2 regions of the Rhodococcus sp. PD04 genome follow, and region 1 is predicted to be linked to the other one. Evidence: riboswitches for the same ligand, from Rfam matches in the RefSeq annotation. Region 1 holds a riboswitch; the other holds the start of a gene.

The links. A riboswitch is a leader RNA that binds a small molecule or an ion and turns the genes downstream of it on or off. The one in region 1 is predicted to bind cobalamin.
Region 2: another riboswitch for cobalamin. It lies ahead of cobN (cobaltochelatase subunit CobN); the one in region 1 lies ahead of U9J23_RS26230 (ABC transporter substrate-binding protein).

The regions. Positions count from the first base shown of each region.
Region 1 covers NZ_CP142144.1:427,484-433,157, reverse strand. Annotated here, with positions in the region: gene U9J23_RS26250 (helix-turn-helix domain-containing protein) at 1-599, shown strand, start outside; gene U9J23_RS26245 (hypothetical protein) at 675-1,070, shown strand; gene U9J23_RS26240 (ATP-binding protein) at 1,067-2,131, shown strand; gene U9J23_RS26235 (TniQ family protein) at 2,184-2,948, shown strand; cobalamin riboswitch at 3,226-3,348, shown strand; gene U9J23_RS26230 (ABC transporter substrate-binding protein) at 3,385-4,581, shown strand; gene U9J23_RS26225 (FecCD family ABC transporter permease) at 4,578-5,674, shown strand, end outside.
Region 2 covers NZ_CP142143.1:4,179,209-4,184,882, forward strand. Annotated here, with positions in the region: gene cobN (cobaltochelatase subunit CobN) at 1-2,945, opposite strand, end outside; cobalamin riboswitch at 2,999-3,192, opposite strand; gene U9J23_RS19170 (cobalamin biosynthesis protein CobG) at 3,311-4,300, shown strand; gene U9J23_RS19175 (precorrin-8X methylmutase) at 4,297-4,947, shown strand; gene U9J23_RS19180 (precorrin-2 C(20)-methyltransferase) at 4,944-5,674, shown strand, end outside.

The sequences.
Region 1 (5,674 bases):
CGGACGGGATCTCCCAGCAACGCATCGGGGATCTACCGGCATGTCTGCCCGAAGCGATCGTCGTCGATCACGGCAAGCAGTACCTGTCCTCGCACGTGATCGGGGTGTGCGCCCGACTGGGCATCACCGTCCAGCCGGCGATCCCGCACAAGCCCACCGACAAACCCACCGTTGAACGCTTCTTCCGTACCCTGCGCGAATCACTGCTGCAGCACCTGCCCGCCTACAAGGGCCCGGACGTCTACTCGCGGGGCAAGGACGTCGAAGACGCCGCGTTCTATTACGCCAGTGAGCTCGAGCAGATCATCCGGGAATGGGTGGGCCGGGTCTATCACCACACCCGCCACGACGGACTGTGCGTACCGGAACTGCCGCGGGTGGGGTTCTCGCCGAGTGAGATGTTCGAGATCGGCGTCGCCAAATCCGGTGGTCTGCTGTTGCCGGCGAATCCGGATCTGGCGTACGAGTTCCTCGATGTGCGGTGGCGCACGATCCAGCACTACGGCGTCGAGGTCGACGGGTTGCGTTACGACGGCCCCGGGCTCAGCCTGTATCGCACCGCCCGCTCCCCGTACGTCGGTGTCCACGCCGGTAAGTGACCGATCTTCGTCGATAACCACGACATCCGGCACGCCTGGTTCCAGGACCCGGACACCCACCGCTGGCATCAGCTGGTGTGGGAGCACGGCGCTTGCCTGAACCAGCCGTTCAGCAAGGACGCCGCCGACTACGCCAAACGCGTCGCCGTGCGCGAGCGTCGCCACCTCGATCCCGCCGCCGCGGTACGGGATCTGTTGCTCGCGTGGAGTCGAGACGACGTCGCGACCCGCCGCGACCGCGCCCTGGCCCGCCGCCTGAGCGCACACCGCCCAGGCGCGAACCTCGAGGGACAGCCGACCGGTTTCGACGACGAACGCGAATCCGCGTCCGTGCCGGGAGTCGCCGAGCTGCTCGACGGACTCGCCGCCGGTCGATCTCACCGGTTGGAGGTGGTCGACGACATCGACGTGTTCGACCGGTACTACGCGGAGCATCCCGACGAGGAGATCTTCGAGGTGTTCGACGAATGAACCCCTGGGCCACCTGGCTGACGACGTATGGCACCGCCCGCTACCAGCTTTCCCGCAAACAGGGATGGCACGCCTTCGTCACCGCCCCGGCCCGCCCGCCGTTCGAGATCCTCTCGCGCCCCGCGATGTCCCGGCTGTCGGAGGAGGACCGCGAGGACTACAACGAATCCCGGATGGTGTGGAACGCGAACCTGCCGACGATCAAGACCAGTCAACTCACCGCTGCCTACGGGATCTGCGATCAGGTGATGGCCTCGGCGTATCGGGACGGCGACAAGCTGCGTGGTTCGGTGGTCATCGACGCCGAGCCCGGTCTCGGCAAGACCACCATCGCCACCCGTTACGCCCGCGACTTCCACCGCCGTGTTCTCCGCCGCGAAGGACCCCTCACCGTGGAGGGGCATCAACGGTGGCCGGTGGCGTTCATCCCGCTCAGCGCCGGGGTCACCCTCAAAGGCCTCAACCAGCAGATCCTGCGGCTTTACGGCCACCCGGCCGTGGACCGTGCCTCCACCTCGAAACTCGGGGCCTTGGCGGTGGACTGCGTCACTTCCTGCGGCACCCGGTTGATCGTGCTCGACGATCTGCACTTCGTCGACTTCCGGCACCGCAACGGCCTGGAGGTGTCCAACCATCTCAAGGGTTTGGCCAACGACATGGCCGCCACCTTCGTCTACGTCGGGGTGAATCTGACCGCCAAACGCTTCTTCGACGAAGGCCTGCTCGGTGAGCACACCGTCTACGCCCAGACCAGCCGCCGCGCCACCCGCTGCCCGGTCGCCCCGTTCAGCATCGACACCGACACCGGGATGCGCGGCTGGCTCGCGCTGCTGCGCACCGCCGAAGACCACCTCATCCTCGCCGACGCCCGCGCCGGGATGCTGTGCGAGCACGCCCGGCTGGTGCACCGCCGCACCCAAGGGCGGATCGCGTCGCTGACGAACCTGCTCGACCGCGTCTCGTATCTCGCGATCGCCACCGGCGTCGAAACCGTCACCGCCGAGCTGATCACCACCGCGACCGTCGACAATGCCAGCGAATCCGCTGCCCGCACGGGCTGAGCCCAGCGCACCTCGACCCGACACCACCCGAGGTCCAGAGACAGTCGTGGCGATGTGGGTGGAGCGGTGGCCGATCACCGTGCACCTGCACCGCGGTGAGTACCTGCCGGGATGGCTGATGCGCGTCGGTGCGCGGTATCGGCTCTCTCCGCTGCAGATTCTGCGGGAGTTGCAGGTGGTGCAGGGTCCGGTCGCCTATCACCGCGTTCTCGACTACCTGAGCGCGAATCAGCGGCGGATCGCCGCTTACCTCGGCGTCCCCATGGGTGAGCTGTCGCTCGCTTTGTGGGGGACACCGATCGATGCCGCCGCGGCCCGCTACCTGGTTCACCACTGCCAGATTCGACCCGATCCCGCGGGGGCGCGGTACTGTCCCCGCTGTCTGGTCGAATCAGATCCGTGGTGGCACGCAGGCTGGGCGAATCCGCTGCTGCCGATCTGCCTGCGCCATCAGGTGTATCTGCGGACGGTGTGTCCCGGGTGCGGGCAAGTTCCGTGGACCGGCACCACATGGATGGGCAATATCGCGGTGCCGTGGCGATGTCCGCAGCGCCGCCCCCGCGACCCCGCCCAGCGACCAGGACGTGTGCAGCCGCTCTGCCGGTACGACCTGCGTGATGTCCCAGCGCTGTCTGCGCCGGAGAAGATGTGCACGGCCCAACAGAATCTGATCGAGTTCGCTGCCCTCGCCGACCGGCAACCGAGCCGCCAGTTGCACTACGGCACCGTCGATATACCCATCATCGAAGCCCTCGACCGGCTGTGCCAGCGACTCGTCGCAGCAGTCGGACTTCACTCAAGCAAGGGAGCAGTCTGATGTTCTGAGGGACGAGATTCGTTCCGTCGACATGCCTGATGCTCCTCGCTTGTCGGAGTTCTGCCGCACACGTGGGGCGGAGTAACGGGAGTCTGGCCGAAACACACGAGAGCACGCGCCCACAGCAATCGGGCTCCTGCCGACCTCACACCGATAGCTGGGCCGAGGCATTCGAACTTTCAAGCGGGGTCTGGCCCTGTCCCTGCATGACACCTCATGTCTCGCCGTCGTGCCTAACCGTGCACAAAGGGCAAAACCGACCATCTGACAGGGTGTGCTAATTTCGGCACGTCATTGCGACGACGCCCGAGGAAGCCGGTGTGATTCCGGCGCGGTCCCGCCACTGTGACCGGAGAACGATCTCCGGGAGCCAGATACTCACGTCGCCGTACCTCCTTGCCCGGGGCGGACTTCCCCGAGAGAGGGCGTAATCGCCATGCGTGTACGCGCAGCCTTCCCGAAGCTCCTGATCGCGCTGACCGCCGCGAGCCTTCTGCTCGCAGGATGTTCGACGGCGGGATCCGATACCGAGAACGCCGCCTCGGACGGGTGTATCACCGACTTCGACCCGTCGGTCGACTATTTCCCCGACAAGTCCGAGATCGTCGACGCCGAGAACTTCTCCATTACCTACGAAAAGAGTTACCAGGTGCTCACCGTGAACGAACCGTTCACGGGCGCAAAACCTGAGTCGTACGTGCTGGTCAAGTGCGGGGCACCCGCCCCGGAGCTGGCGGGCGAGCTGGCCGAAGCCCAACAGATCCAGGTGCCGATCACGAGCCTGTACTCCGGCTCGACCACCCACCTGCCACTGGTGACCGCGCTCGACGAACTCGATGTGCTCACCGGCGTCTCGAACGGCTCGTACGTCTCCGACACCACCGTGATCAAGCGCATCGCCTCCGGTGACATCGCCGAATACGCAGCAGGTGCCTCGATCGACACCGAGGCCGTCGTGCTGGCCGCACCCGAAGTGGTGATGACCGGCGGCACCGACGACCCCGCCTACACGCAGCTGCGCGAGGCCGGGATCGGCGTGGTCGCCAACGCCGAATGGCTCGAGGCGTCCCCGTTGGGCCGAGCCGAGTGGATCAAGGTCGTGGCTGCGCTCACCGGCACGGAAGCTCGGGCCGCCGAGGTCTACGACGGTATCCGCGACCGGTATCTCGACGTCGCGGCGAAGGCCGCCGACGTCGAGACCGTGCCCGTGTTGCTCGGCGGGATGTCGCAGGGCACCTGGTACATGTCCTCCGGCGGCAGTTACATGGGCCGGTTGTTCGGCGATGCCGGTGCGCAGTGGCCGTGGCAGGACGTGACGACCACCGGTTCGCTTCCCCTCGATTTCGAAGCCGTGGTCGCGCAGGCCGCCGACGCTCCGACCTGGCTGGTGGTCAACAGTTGGACCTCCATCGGTGACGCTCTCGCGGACGACGAACGCTACGGATCGCTCGCCGCGGTCGATACCGGCCGGGTCTGGAACGCGAACAAGGCACTCGGACCGAACGGCGGTAACGACTTCTACGAGCGCGGCGTGCTGCGTCCCGACCTGATCCTGGCGGATCTCGTCGCGATCCTGCATCCCGATCTCCTGCCCGACCACGAGTTCACGTTCTATCGGCAACTGCCGGCATGACCGCCGTGCTGAAGACACCCGAGCCCGCGGTCGATAGGCGGCTGGACGCATCACCTCGGGCAGGCCGCGTCACCGTCGTGTTCGTGGCTCTCGCGGTCGCAGTCGCCGTCGCGACGGTACTGTCGGTGACCCTGGGATCGGTGACAGTCCCGCTCGCCGAGACCGTGAGGGTGTTGTCCGGCGGCTCCGCGACAGATACGCGCTGGGACATGGTGATACGCGATCTGCGCCTGCCGCGCACCGTCACCGCCCTTGCGGTCGGCGCAGCTCTCGGGATCGCGGGCCTGCAGATGCAGACGCTGTTCCGCAACGCTCTGGCCGACCCGTTCATTCTCGGTGCGAGCTCCGGTGCCAGTCTCGGTGTCGCTGTCGTGGTGGTCGCCGGGGGTGGCGGCGCCGGCGGGTTCACCGCAGGGCTGGCGGGCCTCGGCCGTGCCGGGGTGGTGATCGCCGCGGCGCTCGGCGCAGCCGCGGTACTTCTGCTGATCGTGGTGTTGGCGCGGTGGGTGAAATCCGCGGTGACGTTGCTGCTGATCGGTGTGATGCTGGGGTCGGCGACCACCGCGGTGGTATCCGTCCTGCTGGTCTATGCGGATCCGCAACGAAGCCAGCAGTTCCTGGTATGGGGGTTGGGCAGCTTCACGGCGACGACCTGGTCGGATCTGAGGCTGCTCGTCCCCGTCGTACTCGGGGGGATCGCCGTTGCCCTGCTGACGGTGCGTGCCTTGAACGCTCTGCTCCTCGGCGAGGGATACGCCCGTTCGATGGGCATCGATATCCGCATCGTCCGGTTGACGACGGTGATCTCCGCTGCCCTGCTGGCCGGTGCCACCACGGCCTTCTGTGGCCCCATCGGCTTCCTCGGCCTCATCGTTCCGCACCTGGCGCGCATGGCGTTCGGCACCTCGGACCACCGCGTACTCCTGCCGGGCGTGGCGCTACTCGGTGGTGCGCTGGCACTGATCTGCGGGATCGTGAGCCAGATGCCGGGCACCGACACCGTCTTCCCCCTCAACGCCGTCACAGCGATCGTGGGGGCACCCGTGGTCATCGCCGTCCTGATCCGCTCGCGCCGCGGAGCACTGGGAGCGGC
Region 2 (5,674 bases), on a different replicon from region 1:
TTCCCGGAGTCGATGAGCTGCAGGATGCCGGCACCGTACGAGCCGGGCTTCGATCCGAAGATGCGCCGCACCGCACGGTCGGCGTCGCCGTGTTCGGCTTCGTCCCGCCGAGCATGGGCTCGCACGAAGTTCTGCTCGTCGGGTTCGTCGAGAGCGGCGACCATGCGGATCGCGTCGTCGAGCATCCCGATGACATGCGGGAACGCATCGCGGAAGAAACCGGAGATCCGGACTGTGACGTCGATGCGCGGGCGTCCGAGATCTTCGAGTGGGATCATCGAGAGTTCCTTCACGCGCCGGGATTCGGCATCCCATTCGGGCCGTACCCCGATCAGCGCCAGCACCTCGGCGATGTCGTCGCCGGCCGTGCGCATCGCCGAGGTCCCCCACACCGACAGGCCGACCGACTGCGGGTACTCCCCCGTGTCGGCGAGGTACCGCTCGATCAGGTTGTCCGCCAACGCTACACCCGTGTCGTAGGCGAGGCGGCTCGGGACGGCCTTCGGGTCGACGGTGTAGAAGTTGCGTCCGGTAGGCAGCACGTTGACCAGGCCGCGCAAAGGTGAGCCGGACGGTCCGGCCGGGACGTATCCACCGTCGAGGGCGTGGAGCACCGCGTCGAGTTCGGCCGTCGTGCCCGCGAGGCGGGGAACCACTTCGTCGGCAGCGAAGGCGAGCACCCGCTCGACCTCGGAATCGGGATGGCCGAGCACGGTTTCGACGATGAGTGCGCACGACCCGGCGTTCCAGCCGTCGTCCTCCATGGCCTGCACGAGCGACCGCGCCACGGTTTCGACCCGGTCGACCTCGATCAATGGGGCGTCGGGCTTCAACCCGAGCGCAGTGCGCAAGCCCGGGACGGCATTGCTCTTACCGCCCCACACCTGCGCGGCCCGCAGGATCGACAACACGAGATTCACCCGTGCCTCGCCGGTCGGTGCGGCGCCGAGGATGTGGAGTCCGTCGCGGATCTGTGCGTCCTTGACCTCGCACAACCAGCCGTCGACGTGCAACAGGAAGTCGTCGAACTCGGCGTCGTGCGGGCGGTCGTCGAGCCCGAGATCGTGATCGAGTTTCGCGGCCTGGATGAGCGTCCAGATCTGCGCGCGGATCGCGGGCAGTTTCGCCGGGTCCATCGCGGCGATGTTCGAGTACTCGTCGAGCAGCTGCTCCAGGCGAGCGATGTCGCCGTACGATTCGGCACGCGCCATCGGTGGGATGAGGTGGTCGACGATCGTCGCGTGGGCGCGGCGCTTGGCCTGTGCCCCTTCGCCCGGGTCGTTGACGAGGAACGGGTAGATCAGCGGCAGGTTCCCGATCGTGGCGTCGGTTGCACACGCCGCGGACAGACCCGCGTTCTTGCCCGGCAGCCACTCCATCGATCCGTGCTTGCCCAGGTGCACCACGGCGTCGGCACCGAAACCGTGCTCGACCCACTTGTAGGCGGCGAGATAGTGGTGCGAGGGCGCCATGTCGGGATCGTGGTAGATCGCCACCGGATTCTCGCCGAATCCACGGGGCGGCTGGATCATCAGCACCACGTTGCCGGCCTGCAGGGTCGCCAGCACGATGGCGTCTCCGTCGACGAACAGCCTTCCCGGCGCCGGTCCCCACGCCTCGGCCATGGCATCGGTGAGCTCGGCAGGTAGATCGTCGGTCCACCGAAGGTAGTCGGAGGTGCTCACCCGCACCGAATTTCCGGCGAGCTGTTCGGCGGTGAGCCACTCCTCGTCCTGTCCGCCGGCATCGATCAGGGCGTGGATGAGGGCGTTTCCCGCCTCGGTGTCGTCCTCGACGTCCAGGCCCGGGAAGCCGTCGCCGAGGTCGTATCCGGCATCGCGCAGAGCGCGCAGAAACCGGATCGCCGACACCGGCGTGTCGAGACCGACGGCATTGCCGACGCGGGAGTGCTTGGTGGGGTACGCGGACAGCATGATCGCGATCCGGCGCTGCCCCGGTGGTACGTGCCGAAGCCGCGCGTGCGCGACCGCGATACCGGCCACACGGCGGCATCGTTCCGGGTCGGTGACGTAGCGGGGCAGACCGTCGGCGCCGAGTTCCTTGAACGAGAACGGCACCGTGATGATGCGCCCGTCGAACTCGGGCACTGCGATCTGGGTGGCCGAATCCAACGGTGAGACACCGTCGTCCGATTCCGCCCAATCGTCGCGACTCCACGTCAGGCACAGCGCCTGCAGGATCGGGATATCGAGCGCAGCGAGCGCCCCGACGTCCCACGCCTCGTCCTCGCCTCCCGCGCTCACAGCGGCAGGTCGGGTGCCGCCGGCCGCCAGCACCGTCACGACCAGCGCATCGAGGGTGCCGAGTTCGGCGAGCAAGCCGTCCGGAGCACCGCGCAGTGACGCGCAGTGAATCACGACGCCACGAGCCGTGCCGGTCGCGTCGATCGCGTCGGCGAGATCGTGTGCGAACTGCACGTTTCCGCTGGTGTGGTGCGCTCGGTAGAACAACACGCCGACGCGCGGCGACCGCTCGCCGTCGGGCGGTTCGGGACGGTCGAGCACACCCCATTCGGGCAGCTCGGCGGGTGGTTCGAAACCGTCACCGCCGAGCAGCACGGTGTCGCTCAGAAAAGCATGGAGCTGCCCGAGATTGGCAGGACCGCCGTACGCGAGATAGCGATGCGCCTCGGCCGCAACGCCGATCGGCACCGTCGAATACTCCATGAGCTCGGCGTCCGGCGTCTGCTCACCGCCCAGGACGACGACCGGGACCCCGGCGGCGAGCACGGTGTCGAGCCCCGAGCGCCAGCTGCGGGCGGAACCCAGGATCCGCACGACGACCAGGGCTGATCCGCTGAGCAGGGCAGGTAGTTCGGTGGACACGTCGAGGCGCGATGGGTTGCCGAGCACCCAGTCGGCGCCGCTCGACCGCGCCGACAACAGGTCGGTGTCGGACGTCGACAACAAAGTCAGGCGCGTCACGACGCAACCCGAAAACACAGGCGTACAGCCATGTTCAGTCTCCAAAACCCTCGTGGACCTCACGTGCCGTGGCCGGTCTCCTGGCTGACGGGTCATCGCTGCTCCACCGACCTTCCCGGACCGAGATCCAGTGGCCTCCGCACCGGCGGACCGGTACGGACGAGGGCGAGCAACTATCCGCTCACAGTGGCGAGGGCCGCGCCGGTTTCCCACCGGCTTCCCGAGCACCACGGCAAGCCGAGAGTAGCGCACCCGGCCGGAAAGGTGTGCAACCATGTGCGTCCGTGGATGCTCTGCCACCTCCTCTCCCTCCCGATCGGTGCCCCGGAATTCTTCGCCCGCATGTCGCGGCGGACGGTGCGCTGGTGCGCCTGCGTGTGCCCGGAGGGCAGATACCCGACGGTGCACTCCGAGCGCTGTCGACCGCGTCGATCGCCTACGCCGACGGCGACGTACACCTGACGTCTCGAGGAAATCTGCAGCTCAGAGGTATCGAACTCGACGAGTGCGGGGCCGTCCCCGCGGGGCTGGCCGACGCCGTCGCCGCGGCCGGCCTGCTTCCGTCGGCGAGCCACGAACGGGTGCGGAACATCGTCGCGTCACCGCTGTCGGGGCTCGCGGGTGGACTCGCCGACGTCCGGCCTCTCGTTCGCGAATTCGATGCCGCACTGTGCGCCGATCCCGCCCTCGCAGAGCTGCCGGGCCGGTTCCTGTTCGGCATCGACGACGGTCGCGGCGACATCGCATCGCTGAGGTGCGATCTGACCGCCGTCGCACTCGGCGACGGGACCGCGCGAATCATCGTGGGTGGACTCGACGGGCCGACGGTACCGCTCGCGGAGACGCCGGGGATGCTCCTGCGACTCGCCCGCCGCTTCGTCGGGATCCGCGGGTCGGTCTGGCACGTGCGTCAACTTCCGCGTGCGGGAGCGGAACTCGGCGGTACCGTTCCCGTACCGCGCCCACCGGCCCCCACGATGCCGTACGGCGTGCTCGGTGACGCGGTATCGGTGCTGGTCCCGCTGGGAATTCTCACCCCCGCCACGGTCGCTGTGCTGCCCGATCGCGACGTGGTCGTCACGCCGTGGCGCGGCTTGATATTTCCGTCCGGATCGAATCTCGTTGCGCTGCGCGGAACCGGCCTCGAGACGGCCCCGGATTCGGCGTGGCAGCGGGTGACGGCGTGCACGGGAGCACCCGGGTGTAGCCTCGCCGAAGGTGACACCCGAGCACTGGCTCGCCGGATCGTCGCCGGAAATACCATCGATTCCCGAATTCATGTCGTCGGATGCGAACGCGCCTGCGGCGCACCGCACTCGTCTCACCGTCTCGTTTTCGCCAGGAGCACCCCGTGAGTCTTCGACCTCCCCCGCACCGGTACGACTACGTCACTGACGGCGCCGAGATCTACGTCCGGTCGTTCGCGACGATCCGTGCCGAATCCGATCTGTCGGCAATCCCTGTGAATGCTGAGAAGGTCGCGGTCCGGATGATCCATGCGAGCGGACAGACCGATCTGGCACGGGATCTCGTCATCCACTCCGATCTTGTTCCGGCCGCACGCGAAGCGTTGAACGCTGGTGCGCCGATCCTCACGGACGCGAACATGGTGGCCTCGGGGGTCACCCGCACGCGCCTGCCCGCCGACAACGACGTGATGTGTCTGCTCGCCGACCCACGTGTCCCCGAACTCGCCGAACGTTGGGGCACGACCCGCTCCGCGGCGGCGGTGTCGCTGTGGGCCGACCGCCTCGAGGGGGCTGTCGTTGCGATCGGCAATGCCCCGACCGCCCTGTTCCACCTGCTCGAGATGCTCGACGACGGCGCCCCGCGACCGGCGGCGATCGTCGGTGTTCCCGTCGGCTTCATCGGCGCCGCGGAGTCGAAGGAGGCGCTGCTCGACCATCGGCTGCAGATCCCCCATCTGGTGGTCCGGGGACGCCGCGGCGGGTCGGCGATGGCGTCGTCCGCGATCAATGCACTTGCGCAGGAGAAGGAATGAGCGAGATGGTGTCCGGCAGGTTCTACGGCGTGGGTCTCGGCCCCGGCGATCCCGAACTCATCACACGCAAGGCTGCGCGGCTGATCGCCGAGGCGGACGTCCTCGCGTACTACTCCGGTACGCACGGCCGCTCCATCGCCCGATCGATCGCCGCCGATCTGATCCCTGACGGCGTGATCGAGGAACTGCTGGTGTACCCGGTGACGACGGGCACCACCGATCACCCGGGCGGCTACGACGGTGCGATCGCCGATTTCTACGACGAGTCCGCCGCCCGGTTGGCCGTCCACCTCGACGCGGGACGCACTGTCGTCGTGCTCTGCGAGGGCGACCCTCTGTTCTACGGCTCGTACATGTACCTGCACGACCGCCTCGCTCCGCGATACCCGACGGAAGTGGTGCCAGGGGTGACCTCGGTGTCCGCCGCCTCTGCTGCAGCCGCCGAACCGATGGTGCGGCGCACCGACGTCCTCACCATCCTGCCCGGCACACTGCCCGCCCCGGAGCTCGCACGGCGACTCGCCGACACCGATGGTGCGGCGATCATGAAGCTGGGCAGGACGTTTCCCGCCGTCCGGGAAGCTCTCGCCCAGTCCGGTCGCCTCGACGACGCCGTCTACGTCGAACGCGCGTCGATGGATCGGCAACGCATCCTCCCGGTCGCCGAGGTCGATGCCGACGCGGTGCCGTACTTCTCGGTGATCCTCACCGCTGGTGACCGCTCGCC